Regions from separate parts of the Sporomusa sp. 246TCP1 genome, predicted to be linked through region 1. Evidence: riboswitches for the same ligand, from Rfam matches in the RefSeq annotation. Region 1 holds a riboswitch; each other region holds the start of a gene.
The links. A riboswitch is a leader RNA that binds a small molecule or an ion and turns the genes downstream of it on or off. The one in region 1 is predicted to bind cobalamin.

Region 1 (5,444 bases):
ATCTTACAATTCAGCCAGGAGAGACGGTGGCGTTCGTTGGTCCATCTGGTGGTGGTAAAACCACCTTGTGCAGCCTTATTCCCCGATTTTACGAAATTGAGCAAGGCCGGATACTGATTGATGGCATTGACATCAGGCAAGTGACGCAAAAATCACTACGGGAAAATGTCGGTATTGTCCAACAAGACGTGTTTTTATTTTCTGATACTGTCAGGGAAAATATTGCGTATGGCAAAATTGGCGCTAGCGATGAGGAGATTATTGCTGCAGCTAAGCGAGCAAATGCCCATGATTTTATTACAGAGCTGGAACAAGGCTATGATACGTTTATCGGTGAACGGGGTGTCAAACTTTCCGGCGGGCAAAAACAACGGATTGCTATCGCGCGAATGTTCCTGAAAAACCCACCCATTCTTATTCTTGATGAAGCGACCTCAGCACTGGATAATGAGACTGAGCGGGTCATTCAGCAGGCCTTAACCAAGTTGTCCTGTAACCGCACAACATTGGTAATTGCTCATAGGCTGGCTACTATTCGTGGCGCGGACCGGATTATCGTGCTTACCGATGAAGGAATTGTGGAAGAAGGCTCGCACGCGGAATTATTGGATAAAGCTGGTTTTTATGCTCGGCTGTACGCGGCCCAGTTTGATGGGTATTTACCTGATGTTGTATAGGATACTGGATTTAGCTGAATATATAAAGAAATGCTTGAAACTATTGACAATGTAGTTGCTTTTCTATAGTATAAATAATACAAGTAAGTAATTTAATATTATTGAGTTAGGTGCCCATATGGGCTTAATAGGGAAGACCGGTGAAATACCGGCGCGGTCCCGCCACTGTAACGGGGAGCAAGCTTAAGATATACCACTGAAACAACCGTTTTGGGAAGGTTTAAGCAAGCCATGATCCGAAGTCAGGAGAACTACCTAACTGACAATCACCGTTTTTCACCCACGCGGTATGGGGAGGGGATTACAGTTAGCAATTCTTCTGGGATATTCCAAGAAGTTTGTGATTTGGCTGAATTCACTCCTGGTATAAAAAACCAGGAGTTTCCTATTTTAACAGAATATTGACAGAGTCAGGTGCCCGTAAGGACTTAATAGGGAAGACCGGTGAAATACCGGCGCGGTCCCGCCACTGTAATGGGGAGCAAGCTTAAGATATGCCACTGGGATGAAACCGTCTTGGGAAGGTTTAAGCAAGCCATGATCCAAAGCCAGGAGAACTGCCTGAGTAACAGTCACCGATTTACCCACGAGGTATGGGGAGGGGATTATATATATTTAACAAGTTTTCGAAAGACCTTCCTTACTATATAAGGGAGGTCTCTTTTTTTAGTTAGAGCTAAATGGATGAAATTTACAAGGAGATGAATTAACGTATGCAACATACTGCTGTATATCCATTTGCTGCCATTGTTGGGCAAGAGGACATGAAATTGGCACTCATATTAAATGTAATTAACCCCCTGCTGGGTGGGGTATTAATCAAAGGAGAAAAAGGAACAGCCAAATCAACAGCCGTTAGAGCGCTGGCCGATCTATTGCCTGCCATGGAGGTTAGCAAAAGCTGTCCTTTTCATTGTGATCCGGCAGATAGCAGCCATTGGTGTGATGTCTGCCGGGAAAAAATGGGACAGGAACAGGGTCTGGCTACTCAGTCTGTCAAGATGCGGGTGGTAGAACTGCCTGTTAGTGCAACCGAGGATCGTGTTGTTGGTACGCTGGATATTGAACATGCCATCAAGCAGGGGGAAAAGAAATTTGACCCCGGCCTGTTAGCACAGGCTAATCGCAATATTTTGTATGTAGATGAAATTAACCTTTTAGATGATCATGTTGTTGATGTGTTGTTGGATGCCGCCGCCATGGGAGTCAATACTGTGGAACGCGAGGGTGTATCTTATTCCCACCCGGCCCGGTTTGTGCTGGTTGGCACAATGAACCCGGAAGAAGGTGATATCCGGCCGCAGTTATTAGACCGCTTCGGATTATCAGTGGTTGTGACCGGAGAAAACCAGCCCGAGTGGCGGGTGGAGGTTATTAAACGGCGTTTGGCCTATGAAAAGGATACAGACAGCTTTGCCCGGCAATACCAGGAGGAACAGGAAACCCTGGCAAAAAGCATTATACAGGCCCAACTTTTGCTGCCCCAGGTAACCATTAAGGATGAGCTGCTCCTGCTTGTCGCCAAACTGGCCATTGCGCTTGATGTTGATGGCCACCGGGCCGATATTACCGTTATTAAGACCGCCATGACGCTGACTGCCTTTGCCGGACGGACGGAAGTAAAGTCAGAAGACGTAAAAAAAGCTGCGCGTCTGGCGCTGCCTCACCGGATGCGGCGGCGCCCCTTTGAGGATGGCACGTTGGACTGGGATAAAGTAGAAGCTGTGTTTGCGCAGCAATAAGCCAAACGGGAGGAATGCTATAATGCAGCGCATGATATTTCCGTTTGCGGCTATTGTCGGGCAGGAAGCTGTCAAGCGAGCGCTTTTGATTGCGGTTGTCAACCCCAAGGCTGGAGGTGTTTTGGTGGCAGGGGAAAAGGGCACAGCCAAATCGACGCTGGTGCGTTCTTTGGCAGAAATTATTGGTGAAACCAAGTTGATTGAGCTGCCGCTCAATGCCACTGAGGATATGGTGTTTGGTGGTTTGGATATGCAGCATGCTGTCGAACGTGGCGAGCGCCGCTTTTTGCCGGGATTGCTTGCCAGGGCCCATAACCATATTCTCTATGTTGATGAAGTTAATTTGCTGCGCCATGACTTTTTGGGCAGTCTTTTAGATGCAGCTACGACCGGTATGCACCAAGTGGAGCGCGAAGGAATTTCCTGCGTACATGAAGCAGCTTGTACTCTTATCGGTACTATGAATCCGGAGGAGGGAAGCTTATCCCCCCAGATTCTTGACAGGTTTGGATTATATGCTGCTGTCAGCCGGGAACAAAATGAGGTTCAACGGGCTGAAATTGTACGGCGGATTCTGGATTGCGAAGCCCAACCGGAAAAATTTTGTCAGCGTTATGCTGCTGACATGGAAGAAATCAAACAGCAGGTGGCTGCTGCTAAAAGCCTGCTCCCTGATATTACTATAGCTGAACCTATGATGCTGCTTTCAGCACAGATGTGTGCTAAGGCACATTCGGCAGGTCACCGGGCTGAACTGTTCTTATTGGAAGTCGCGCGGGCGATTGCAGCACTTGCCGGGCGCACCTATTTATTGCCTTGTGATCTGGACGAAGCTGCCTGTTATGTACTGCCGCAGCGCATGCGCCAGGAGGAACAACCGCTGCCGCCCGAACCACCTGAGCAAGATCAGGATCAGGAACAACCACCTGATGACGAAGATTCTGCCGACCAACAGGAAACTCAGCCACCACCGCCTGATTCGCGCTCAGACCAGCAAAACCCGGAAGAGTCGGAAGAACAGACAGATCCTCCTGCTGAGCAGCCGGAAAGTGAGGGCAGCGATCAGGAAAAAGTGGCCGATATTGATACTGATTTTCCCTTTGTCCGGATGGAATTATCGTTGCCCCAGGATCGGCAGGAACGACGAGGCAGCGGCAAACGCAGTTTAACGCGTACTGATACCAAGCAGGGACGCTATGTGCGTGCAGGTATCCCGAACGGGCCGGTGACTGATTTGGCCTTTGATGCTACCTTGCGGGCGGCGGCGTCTTATCAGAAGTTCCGCGCCAGAAACAAATGCGCCATTGCTATTGAACACGAAGATTTGCGGCAAAAAATCCGGGAAAAGCGCATTGGCAGTACTTTCTTATTTGTCGTGGATGCCAGTGGTTCCATGGGCGCGCGGGAACGGATGCGGGCCGTCAAGGGTGCTGTGTGCGCCATGCTGCAGGACGCGTATCAAAAGCGGGATCAAGTGGGTTTGATTGCCTTTAGGCGGCAGACTGCCGAGGTGCTGTTGCCTATTACCCGCAGCGTGGATTTGGCGCAAAAATGTTTGCGCCATCTGCCGACAGGTGGTAAAACGCCACTGGCAGAAGGTTTGAGAGTAGCCTTGACCGTACTGACTTCCCACCGGCAAAAAGAACAGGAAATGAAGTCGGTGCTGGTACTTGTTACCGATGGGCGGGCCAATACCGCCGCCGCCGGCGGTGATGGTATGGCTGATGCCCTAAAAATAGCAAGCAAGATAAATATGGCAGGCGTACATAGTGTGGTTATTGATACCGAGAATGATTTCGTTAAGCTGGGTTTGGCTCGGACAGTAGCCAGTGAAATGGGATCTACCTATTATAGTCTGCGTGATTTGTCAGAAAACAACATTATGCACATTGTTAAAAACTTATCGTAAACAAGGTGCAGCAAGCAAAACGGAGGAGTAAAAATGAGCTTTATAGTTGAGTGTTTTAGTATATTTCATAAAGGCGGCCCAGTCATGTATTTGATTTTGGCGTGTTCCATACTGGTGGCGGCCATTGGGGTGGAACGGTTTTTGTATTATAGGAAAATGAACACCGATATGCAGCAGTTTACCGCGCAGCTTACCCCTTTACTGGAACGTGCCAACTGGGGCGCTGCCTGTGAATTATGCCGGCAGACCCAAGGCATTGCCGCTGCGGTGGCTGCCAAAGGCATTCGTTATGTGCAGTGCGGCTGCACTAATGTAGAAAGTGTGCTTGAAGGGGAAGCGGCTTTGGCTGTCGCCAGTCTACGGACTAATTTAAGCCATCTGGACACCATTGTAACCATTGCACCGCTTCTTGGTCTCCTGGGAACCGTTGTTGGCATGATTGGTTCTTTTAGTGTTATGAATATCAAAGCTGGTCAGCCCCAGGCCATTACCGGCGGTGTTGGGGAAGCGCTCATTGCTACGGCATCGGGCTTGTGTGTAGCCACCTTGGCCATGATTATATATAGTTATTTTAACCATAGGTTAGATCAACTAATCACCAATATTGAACAGTCCTGTCTGTTGGTGTTGGGGCATATCAAACAGGAGAAACGTCATGAAATTGCGTAATCTGCGTTCAGAACATCAGCCTAAACTGATGATTATTCCGATGATTGATATTATCTTCTTTTTGCTGGTGTTTTTTATTATGAGTACTCTTTATATGGTTGACCAGCAAACTATCCCTGTTAATTTGCCCCAGGCAGCTGCGGCGCAGAACGATAAACCGCGCAGTGTGGCGGTTACCGTTACCAAAGAGGGCCGGATTTTATTTGATCAGGAAGATATTCCACTGGAAATGTTAAAAAAACGGGTACAGCTGGAAATGAATAAGCAGAGCGACCTGGTTTTTATCCTGCGTTCTGATAAAACTGCCGAATACGGCAAAGTTGTGGCTGTTCTCGATGAATTGAAACTAGCGGGAGCCTACAGAGTGGCTATCGCTACTGAAAGGAAGGATAAGTAATGGAATTGGCGGCAGGTTTACGTTGGCGAAAAGCTATGGTTATTTCCCTG
Region 2 (5,444 bases), 730 kb from region 1:
ACTGAATCAGCGCATTGGCCCGCTCTTGCTGATTAATGATTTCACCGACCAGCTTGATGCCTTTCTGTACATCCTCAAGCGTGCCGTATTTGATCGCTACAGACGGAATGCCCAGTTCTGCCAGCTTTTTGCCAATCTCCGGCTGATAATCCCAGATAACGACCAGATCCGGCTTCAGCTTGGCGACTTCTTCATAATTCACGTTGAAATTGTTATCTACAAACGTCGAATTCGCGTTAGCCATTTCCGGCGCCATAGCTTTCAATATGTTACTCTGATAGGCCTTCATCGCCGACGGATGCATGCCAGCGATTTTTTTACCCGTCCCATCTACCGCATAAACAATCGTAGCCCACGGAATAGGCACAACGGCAATTTTTTCCACATTAGCCTTGAGTTTCACTTGGTTTCCCACTAAGTCGGTGACAATTTTCGTTTCAGACATTTGCCCGGTTGGCGGTTTCTTTCCGCTCCCCCCGGATTGACAGCCTGCAAGACTTAACATAAAGAACACAGCCAACAGCAGTGCTACCCCTTGCAACCATTTTTTACGATGCTCCAGCATAAAAACCCCCTCCGTTATGTTACTTGAATGTCATGACCCGATAAATCCTGCTAAATAATCATAGCCTTTCTTACCAATGAACTCATAATTCAAATCAGCGTGCATTGAACCGCTCAAGCCGACATGCGGCAGCGGCACATACTGGATATTCTTTTGACGTACCAGAATCTGATACAAGGGGTCCCCAATAATAATATCCGGCTGCCCTTTCCCTAGCCACTGAGCCAGTGAATGCTCGCACGTAAAAAAGCGGACACCGGAAAGCGATTCTTCTTTATAGACACTTTTCATACGCCTATCGGTTTTTACCAAGCTGACTGGTTCAACAGAGGCAAGCCCAAAATCATTTTGCAGACAAGCGGCCATACAAGAAGCAAACAGCGGTTCGCCGATCACCACGGCGCGGCGTGCAGACAGTGCCTTGCCAGTTTGGGCATATTGGTTCCAGCTTGTATGGCCGAACGAGATGTCTGTCACCGCCACTAATGTTTTAAACAATCGCCGCATACCCCACATTCCTATCGGCACATGTAAAACATAGGGAATTGCATATTCTTGCTGCATATATTGAGCCAGCCCCGCGCCTTCATGCGATACGACAATATTCAACGCGGCGGCAGACATGTTCTTAAAGTCGCCCAAATTCATCTTTGCCAGCGGCGAACCATTGATAGTAAGACCGCACGCTTCCAGTTCATTCATCAGTTCAGTCAGATGCGCCGGACTGCCAAGACTGAGCGGCGTATACCCGATGATATTGACCTGGTTATTCTTTTTCTCCCGCTTCTCCAGAAAATGCTTCCCCAAGTCCAACAGTGTCTGATGAACACCGGAGTAGTAGTCTTTGAATCCCTCCGTAGAGAGCGCCATGGCCGGCAAGCCTGTCTGCCGGCTCAACTCATCGGCAACTGCCGCAATATCGGTCCCGGTCAACGCCGGTATAGGCGTACCAATAATAGCGGTAAATTTCGTCTGACGGTTGTGCGCACAAAGAGTTTGTGCCTGCAGCAGGAATTCATCCGCCGCGCCCATGACGGCTTCCAACTCCCCCAGCTTGGAACAGAAAAACAAGGTCTGCCGCAAATCCCTGATCTCATCGCATTCGATGATTGCGCTGCTGCATCCGCCTGACGAGTATAAAAGGGTAAGCGCCTGCATCGCATACAGAACCGAACATGCGCCTGAATAGTCGCTTGCCAGCGAAGGAAGGCGAGTTAATTTCATTGTCATCTCATCGCCTCCATAATTTCCGTGATTCCCTCATAACCGAAACGATAGTCGGCACTCACCAGAATTTCTTTGGCTTTCGCACAATAAAACGCTGCTTTTTCGCCAATGGCGACATCGATTTCAGCAAACCCGCCCGCCTGCGTTTCGCTGGTCACGTTTGAAATCAGATATACCTGCGCCTGGCTTCCTATGGCGAGAAGCGCATTGATGTACGCCCTATCGTTTTTATTCACGGTATCCGCAAATATTGTGGAAACAGAAAAGCCAGCCAACGTCAGAGCATAGGCGAGTTCGAAAGACCTTGCTCCAATTCCCACCGCAATTTGTTTGCCTGCTAATGTCGCAGCAGTTTGTGCCGCCAACTGATGATAGGCTTTCGAATCCTGGCTGAAATCCCAGGTTGTATGTAGCGCCTTCATCAATGCCCCATAGCTGCCTTTGATCTCTTTCATATTGTAGCAGGCAGGCAGAAATACGAAAGGTATGTTCCAATTTTTCTGTATGCCCACTGCCAAGTCATAACCAAAGCGATCCAAGGCAATGTTCAGTTTGCCTGTTGTCATTTCCTCAAATTGTTCGTAAGAGTCCAGCGCGGCAAATTCTCTGATTTCCCCGTCGGAACAGTAGTGCATAAGCATCTTTCTTAGTCCGGAAGTTTCAGCAAGCTTCCCTGCGTCTCCCAACAAGTGAATGCAGTTATTGCTTCCGCTCCGATTACCTTGTTGCAACAAATCGATAAAAATATCACACAGCCGCTCTTTAGGCAGCGTCCGTCGCCGGGAAAGCGGCCCCCGCTCAAAGACCTTCACCGGTATCCCGTATTTACTTTCTACGCGTCCGGTTATACTGGCAAAATCAGTGCCGGCAAGAATATCGGCACAAGTAACATACACAATGATCGCTCTTGATCGGCGCGAAGCCGCCAGGTCTGTAAGCGATTCTTCCAAATTTTGCAGATGATTGCCGGCAGTAAAATCATTGCTGGATATAGGGTGCAAAAACAAGCGTTCTTGCAAACTTTTTTTCGCAGCTCTGAAGTATAGCACCCGTGAACAGGATGCAGGACCGGCCGCTACTACGTCAATGCCCGGCACAGCCAAGGCCAGATTAACCAGTTCTCCACAGTCGTCATCCGCTATGCCCCGGTCAAAAAAGCTATCAAGCGGTATTGTATCTGTCACAGCCGAAAGATTGATCTTCTCAATACTATGGCTTCCCTGTTTATAACCTGCACAAGACAAATTCATTTCCTCCCATTTCCGGCCCCGCTATTTATGCTTTTGCCAATTCCAGATCAAGCATATAGTGACTGAATGTTTCCAGTTCATCATCATTCAGCGCTCTTATGTGCGTTTGACCCTGATGTTTAGCAATGACCCCTGCCAGTTCTTTAAAGAAACCAGCGGCTTCTGAATCCGGATACTTTTCCAGCACGGTTTTGCCTGCCAGTTCCGACAGGGTTATTTCCCGGCTGAACGGGACATCGGCCACTACCTGCGTACCCGTCAATAAGGCAAACTGCTCCACTGCCTCACGCTTCGACTCACCGGTCCTGCAATTGTGAATTAATCCCCCCAGCGTTACGGACCGTGCTCCCTGACTTCTGCTAATCGCTTTCATGATGTTATTGGCAGCATATAGCGACATGAACTCCGCTGATGTCACAATATAAACGGTATCTGCATATCGTTCGCGCATCGGAACCGAAAAGCCGCCACACACAACATCGCCCAGCACGTCATAGATAACAGCGTCCCATTCCTCCCGCCAGAGCTCCAGGTACTTCAATTCCTCCATCATGGTGATGATCCCCCTGCCAGCGCAGCCAATGCCGGCCTCAGGCCCTCCCGCCTCGATGCAGTCAACACCGCCAAAACCCGAAAAAACAATATCGTTCCTGTCAATCCCCTCTGGTTTTATCTGCAATTGTTGCAACACGGTAGGAATTTTACGCCCCACCAGGCAGCGTGCGGAATCCGCCTTCGGATCGCATCCGATATGTAAAGTCTTACAGCCTTGGATCGCCAGCGCTGCGGAAACATTGGCGGAAACTGTGGATTTGCCAATTCCACCTTTGCCATAAAACGCAATCTTTAAACAGTCTTTCTCATTTTGTGGATTCATGTACATCCCTTTCTATGCCAAAAGGCTGCAACAGTCAGCATTTTGGCACCCCCTACTGCAGCCGGAATTCATTGCGTACAAACAATATCACTGACAACGCAAACTACGCATCTACTAGAAATTTTTGCTTGCAAAATTACACGTTTACATCCGGTAATTTCCTGTTAGAATTTATAATCTAATTGCAGGCGATACACCTGATCTTCCACTTGTGCGCTGGACGGGCCTCTTCTAAATCTTCTACCTGTACTGGACAGCAACTATACCTACTACGAATAAAAAATCTCCCGGCCATAGGCGGGAGATAGAAACAATACCTCTGTTGTATTAAAAAATCCCGGCGTAAAACGCCGGGAAGAAATACCATACAACATGTATGTACTTAACCCCCTCCCCATCGCTCGTAGGTAAAACGGTGATTGACAGACAGGCAGTTCTCCTGGCTCTAGATCATCGCTCGTCCAAACCTTCCCAAGACGCGTGTCTCAGTGGCATACTTTGGATTCGCTCCCTATTACAGTGGCGGGACCGCGCCGGCGTTACACCGGTCTTCCCTATTAAGCCCTCGTGGGCACCTATCTCAACACTATTTAATTGTCCTGAAAGTACATTACTCCATAATTTGCTTTCATAATAGCATTTTTTGTAATGATGTGTCAATTTTTTTGTAAAGTTTGCGGCAGTGGAACGGTCTGGTTGGCCCAAGCTCCGGCGGGCCTTGTTTTTCGTTCCTGTCGAGACCCCGCGCATTGGGCGGGGCCAGCCGTCGTTCCCCGTCCCCCGGCAGTCCGGGCGCGAGCGGCAGGATTCTTTCATAACGAAAGTCCGGGAAGGATGCTGACAGTTTTGGCTGAAAATGATACTATAACCTTTATTGGGATATATTCACATTAAAAGGTGAACATGATAAAACGACCACTTTTTAAAAAACGGCAGTGTGTCACTTTAATGCTGAGTGTTTCTAAATAAAAAGAGTTAAACTTACGATATCAAATTATTCATCAGCATAGCAGAAAAAAATACAAAATGTATTTATAGATGGAGGTGTCTTATGCTTACACTTATACTATTACTCATTGCATGCTTTATAGTATGGAAATTAACAAAAGCAAAACCAACCCAAAACCTGTCTTCAACGATCAAAATCGTCCAAGAGCGCTTGCCTGGCTCAAAAGTCCGAAAACCTTCCCGTGACTACCAAAACATAGAATATGATAAGGATGGGTGGGTACACATTCAAAACCCCGATTTCTTCGGGCAATACTCGAAATCGCCAAATGACAAATTCTCAATAACTTGGTCTGACTCCGATCCAAATTATCTTTTTAGACTATGGGGATGAAAAGATCTATCGGTACAATTTTTGATTTACCACTTACAGTGCAGATGCCCTCCAAAAATAAGCAAAGGTTATCACTAAGCACTTACCCGAAAAGAGAAAGCCGAGATGAGAAACATACATACATGTTTTCCATCTCGGCTTTCTCTTTTCCGTCCATGAATCATTTCTTGTTTATAATGATCC
Region 3 (5,444 bases), 130 kb from region 1:
ATGTTTTGGCTGTCTTCTTTCACATAATCAGTTTCAATCTTGAGAAACTTGCTGCCGCTTGCTTTTAATTTAGCTTCAATTGTAAAGCTCTCAATATCATACGGATGACAACCCTTTAATACATGAAAAATAATTCCGTTTATATTGTGGCTCGCTGTTATCCTCAAAATAGTATTGATACGCCTGTCATTATCCGCGAAGGTTGGACAGCTGCAGGCCTTATGATATCTTTCAGCAAGTGCTTTTAATAGACCGTGTTCAGATGGGTCGTCATAAACAGTCGCTCCGGGGAATATTCTTTCGGAAGAACAGAGATCATCGGCACAAACCGTCATACCTGCCTGTTCAATGAGTTGTAACATCTTGAAGTTAGGAAAGATGATCGGTGAACCGGCGAGAAAAATCTTATGAGGATTTGTCTGTGGTTTTATTGATTGAAATTTTTTCACTACAAGTTCTAGCTTTTTTGCCCATCTACCAATATCATCAAACATAAATGTATTGGCAATGGCAGTAAACCAGATTCCGGAGATTATATTTTTTCTTTTTAACTCAATCAGTTCATCAAAAATTCTCCAGACATTCATAAATGCATTTATCGAATTCATGAGCTCTTGTCTTTTTAGTTTATTGCCCGTTTTTTGCTCTAAAAACAGTTTTAATGCATAAATTTCTTCAACCCAGCGTTTTTGACCCTTTTCGTTCTGTTTAACATGGGGAAGTTCGAGAAAATGTAAGTGTCCGATTTTTTCTTTCACTATTTCAGGCATCTTCACGACCCAATCGCAGGTTGTCGGTACAATCGTAGCATCATAACAGGAAGGTGCTGCGGCACCAAAGTTCATACTGCCAATATATGCCTTGAGCATGGGACACATAAGCACAGGCAGATATGCTGCGGAAAGTCGCTGCGCTGAATAGGAACCGCTGCATAGTTTTACCGGATGAACCCCAAAAGCATGAAACAGCTCAAATGGTGCTTGGATGCAAAAAAGTCCGATTAGCGGACGGCCTACTCTTTTCCGTAGTTGGTCTGGCTGTAAAGGACATGCTAATAAATCTAAAAAATAGTCAAATTCCGGGGTATAGTCAGTTCTTTCTTTCAATACGTTAATTTCATGACAATATTCTTCACAAGTTTTTTCATACACTTTTGTTCGCTGTCTTATGCGGCGTTCTTCTTCTGTTTGCACAATTTTATTCATCCAATGATTTCCCCTGTTGATAGTTTTGGGCAACATATTTTCGTGACGAAGAAAATATGTTGTACTTAAGAAATTTTGCAGTCAATGTATTGTCTTCAGGACAAGCCTCAATACATCTCATACAAAGCATACAGTCTTCACTCATAACGTTTTTTTCCGTCTTTTCAAGATGAACATCCCTAATATCCATAGGACACATTCTTTGGCAATTACCACAGCCCGAGCAGGTATGCACCGATTTTTCAAACCGGATAAAACTGATTTTTTTAGACATTTGAATCAAGGGCAGCATTGGGCAAAATAGACAAAAAAATCGGTCTTTGAAAAAACTTCCTATCAGCGTACCAGCTGCAATCATTATGGATATTACGGAAAAGGTCAAGGTGATTGTGTTCGTAAAGTCCAACGCGAAATTTCGCGTATCCCCAACAAACAGAGGCATAATCGGTTTTGCCGGGCAAATCTGACAGAAGAATAAGTAAAAATCGCTATGTAGTCCTGCATATGTAATCAGCAGCGGAATACTAAGAAGCAGTGCCAGTAATACATATTTAACCGGCTTTAGGCGCTCCCGGGTTTTCCAGGAAAGTTCTGTTTCCCGTATTCCCAGCTTCTTTCTGAGTTGGGACAACCAGTCTTGCAATGTACCGAACGGGCATATCCAGCCGCACCATATTTTTGACAATACGATTGTTAAAATAGCAAAGATCAAAAAATACAGTATTACCTTAAACCCTTTGTAGGAAAGCAACTCGGGAAAATAGAAGCCAACCCCCCATTGTCCCTGCAGCGCCATGAGATAACAGTTTCCAGCGCATCCATGAACATAAGGGCAGGAAAAGCAGGGCATAGAATACCCAAAATTCAAGCCAATGCGACCGCCATAAGTCCATACCACAAACATAAGATTTTGTATTAGCAAGCGTATTGTACCTATCATTTAATACTTAAAACTCCTTCTTCGAAATAGTACAACACCTGAAATAACTGCCATTACAGCAAAGAAGAAACATAAGCCCAGGGTAAGATTATTGTGAGCAGACAATGAGCGGCGCAGGAGAAAATTCATTGAAGTTTTATATACTTCATTTCCCACGAATTCTTCCGTATAGATAATTGTCTCTTTATATTCATGATATCCGCCGTCATCTAATCGTTGATCATGGGGCGGAGTAAAGGAAAACCTACCATCATCACCAGGCATAAGTTTTTCATAACTTTTATTGCCTATGTCGATGAGTTTCATTTCTTGGACAGGATAGCCGGACGGATGAATTGGCTTATATAGGAACTGGAATGTTTGGCCAGTCTGAGCCCAGGGGAAATTCCCGGCTGACACCAGGTCAATGGACGTAAATGTTTTGGAACTTTCCAGCAACACCGGTTCCTTTTTTATACTTTTATCTAACCCATCTCCATACAGAGGAAATGCTATCTGGGCTGTAAAATGTTCTTGGGCGCAGGTTCCTGTAACATATACATAATAAAGAAACTGAGTGGAAGTATTGACCCTTAAGAAATAAAGGCCGTCTTTTTGTTCTATCGGGATGATATAATATTGTTTTTCACCTTTCTGTCGTCCGTCACAATAAAATGCTGTTAAATTTTTAATGTCAGCAATAGTTAGCGAATCAGAACTGCTATTTAGATATACAGTTTGCGTTATCGAGCCGTTCGTTTCATTGATCTTTTTGCCGTATTCAAGCCAAAGAAAGGCAGTATCTTCAATGTTACTGCTTTCTGCGCAGCCCTGAAAAGAAATAACTAGCAATAGAACAATGCCTGCAAGTTTAGAAATCATTTCTTTCCCACTTCCTGCTGTCTTTTAAGCATCACCACTTAAACAACCCCCTCCCATAGGTTCTGGGGAGGGGGTTGTTACAAAAAAGAACCATCCAAATAAAAATCCCGGCATAAATTAATAGCCGTAAAGGGTAGATTGTTCCAATAATCCCCTTCCCATCGCTCGTGGGTAAAAAACGGTGATTGACAGATAGGCAGTTCTCCTGGCTCTGGGTCATCGCTTGTCCAAACCTTCCCGAAGCTTTCGCTGCAGTGGTATATCTTGGATTTGTCCCTATTACAGTGGCGGGACCGCGCCGGTTTTGCACCGGTCTTCCCTATTAAGCCCCCTTTGGGGGCACCTATCTCATCGGTATTCAGTTTTGCAATTCAAATCAGTATATTTGACACACTCCTATATGAAGGTAATTATAAAGTATATACCCGTAGTAGAGTCAAGGAGAATTTTATTTATATTGAAGACCGCTGTGCGCCACGCGGAAAGCAAAACTATCTGGCAATAACCCGGATCTTCACCCGCATCTCCTATCCTGACGAATACCCCCAGGCGCAAATCAAACCGCAAGGACTCTATGCCAAAATTGCCACTCCTGACGGGTACCACAGCAACTATAAAAGTGCAATCAAAAAGTTGCTTGACTTTAAAGCTAAATAATCTGGAAATTATCGGCGATGATTACATTAGCCAATTAAGGAATTACTGGGCCACCGCTAACCCCAAAGAATATGTTACACAAATTGCGGTCCAGGTTGACTACAAAAATTAGTAAAACACGGCTTGCGCTAAACCTTTGGCGCAGGCCGTGTTTTCTTTTTAAGCGGTCTCATTTGCTTGCAGAGAGCGCTTATGTATTTTATTCGTGTTTATGGCAGTGGCCTTCGCCTTTTGATTCCAGCACCTGCTGGAAAATCTTATGGGCTTCTTCCGATGACTTGCCGTTTTCCAGTGCTTTTTTGGCATGGGCAACAGCAGAATGATATTTTTTGTGGGCTTCGTCGTTAGTTGTTAAATTATCAATATCGTAATTCATGATTTTGTTAAACATCTCGTGGATTTCTTCCGAAGATTTCCCGGCAGCTTTCGCCGCTTCCACATGTTTCATCGCCATCTTATAACGATATTCCGCATGGGGAGTTTTTGGCAGTTCATACTTTGGATGTGCCATGTAAATCACCTCATTTTATATTTTAGGTCAAATCGTTTAACCTGTCTAAAATGATAAGGTATCTTCCTAGGATAGAGTCAACAAAAATATTTTAAGCTTTATTTTTTTAAGCAGCTTGGAGCCAGCTGCTTGCCCTTCATCCTCTTTTCCTAGCCCAGCTTCTTCACAATATGAAGGATTTTTTGTTCCGACAACTCCTGCAGACGGTAATAGGCGGCGCCCATTGCCTGTGCCACAGTCCGGGCTACTCCCAGCTTGATAAAATCCATCTCGGTATCAATGACCACGCTGGTTAATCCGGCCAAATTAATTTTCTCCGCCATATTGACCGCAGCGGCAACCGGGTCCACGCCGCCCGCCTTGCTGCGATTGGCCCGGCCGTCGGTCACCAATACCAGGATGGGCTGCATTTCTTTTTCTTTCTTCTGCATCGACTGCAGTACTGTAAATGCGGTAGCCAGTCCTTCTGCCAGCGGAGTTTTTCCGCCTGTCGGCAATTGCTGCAGGCATTTTTGCGCTAAATCCACGCTGCGGGTAACCGGTAGCAGAACCTCGGCCGTTTCCCGCCGGAAAGCAACCAGGCCAACCTGGTCCCGTTTCTGGTAAGCATCCTGCAACATGGAAAAAATGGCGCCCTTTACGGCACACATCCGTTCTCGGGCCCCCATGGAGCCGCTGGCATCCACCACAAATAAAAAGGTGTTGCCGATGCGTTTTTCCCGGACTTTCTGCCGCAAGTCCTCCTGCTTAATGGTGATGCAGCAGTTGCCTTTGGTGCGCAGGCGCTGGTAGGGAGCAGCCGCCCGGAGCGTCGCGTCAAAGGCCAGATCGGTCAGTTTGCCGTTCGGCAGACAAGACCGGACATAGCGCCCCTGTTTGAGGTCGGTGCGCGTCAGGCTGCGCTTGCCGCTGCCCTGTCTGACCTGCCGGTCCTGCGGTAGTGACACATTCAGTTTCGCATGGGGGGAATTTTTATCAATATCGGCAACATGCTCCTGGTCGGCGGCATCCTCCGGCTGTGGCGGTAAGTCCTCCTTTTTGTCCTCTGTATCGTCAGTAGGTTCCGAATCATCCTGTTCCGTATCCTCCGGCGGCTGATTATTTTCTGGCGGCGGGGGTGGCGGGTCAGGCTGTTCCGTGTTATTCTCCTGCTCATTCTCTCCTGCCGCCGACTGATCCTCTTGCTCTTCCATTTCAGGCGGCGGACTTTCTTGCTGCCGCATGCGGTGCGGCAATACGAAATAAGCCGCTCTTTCCATATCAGCAGGCA

Region 2: linked by a shared signal. The riboswitch ahead of AC1ECB_RS13405 (nitrogenase iron protein NifH) and the one ahead of AC1ECB_RS10535 (magnesium chelatase ATPase subunit I) in region 1 are both predicted to bind cobalamin.
Region 3: linked by a shared signal. The riboswitch ahead of AC1ECB_RS10035 (hypothetical protein) and the one ahead of AC1ECB_RS10535 (magnesium chelatase ATPase subunit I) in region 1 are both predicted to bind cobalamin.

What each region holds. Positions count from the first base shown of each region.
Region 1 is NZ_CM170492.1:2,159,582-2,165,025, reverse strand. Features, by position in the region: gene AC1ECB_RS10540 (ABC transporter ATP-binding protein) at 1-677, shown strand, start outside; cobalamin riboswitch at 769-950, shown strand; cobalamin riboswitch at 1,073-1,256, shown strand; gene AC1ECB_RS10535 (magnesium chelatase ATPase subunit I) at 1,391-2,419, shown strand; gene AC1ECB_RS10530 (VWA domain-containing protein) at 2,442-4,328, shown strand; gene AC1ECB_RS10525 (MotA/TolQ/ExbB proton channel family protein) at 4,362-4,997, shown strand; gene AC1ECB_RS10520 (ExbD/TolR family protein) at 4,984-5,394, shown strand; gene AC1ECB_RS10515 (energy transducer TonB) at 5,394-5,444, shown strand, end outside.
Region 2 is NZ_CM170492.1:2,893,374-2,898,817, forward strand. Features, by position in the region: gene AC1ECB_RS13390 (ABC transporter substrate-binding protein) at 1-565, opposite strand, end outside; gene AC1ECB_RS13395 (nitrogenase component 1) at 596-1,795, opposite strand; gene AC1ECB_RS13400 (nitrogenase component 1) at 1,792-3,042, opposite strand; gene AC1ECB_RS13405 (nitrogenase iron protein NifH) at 3,068-3,919, opposite strand; cobalamin riboswitch at 4,332-4,513, opposite strand.
Region 3 is NZ_CM170492.1:2,032,459-2,037,902, forward strand. Features, by position in the region: gene AC1ECB_RS10025 (2-hydroxyacyl-CoA dehydratase subunit D) at 1-1,205, opposite strand, end outside; gene AC1ECB_RS10030 (4Fe-4S binding protein) at 1,198-2,145, opposite strand; gene AC1ECB_RS10035 (hypothetical protein) at 2,146-3,006, opposite strand; cobalamin riboswitch at 3,185-3,368, opposite strand; gene AC1ECB_RS10040 (hypothetical protein) at 3,863-4,174, opposite strand; gene AC1ECB_RS10045 (VWA domain-containing protein) at 4,324-5,444, opposite strand, start outside.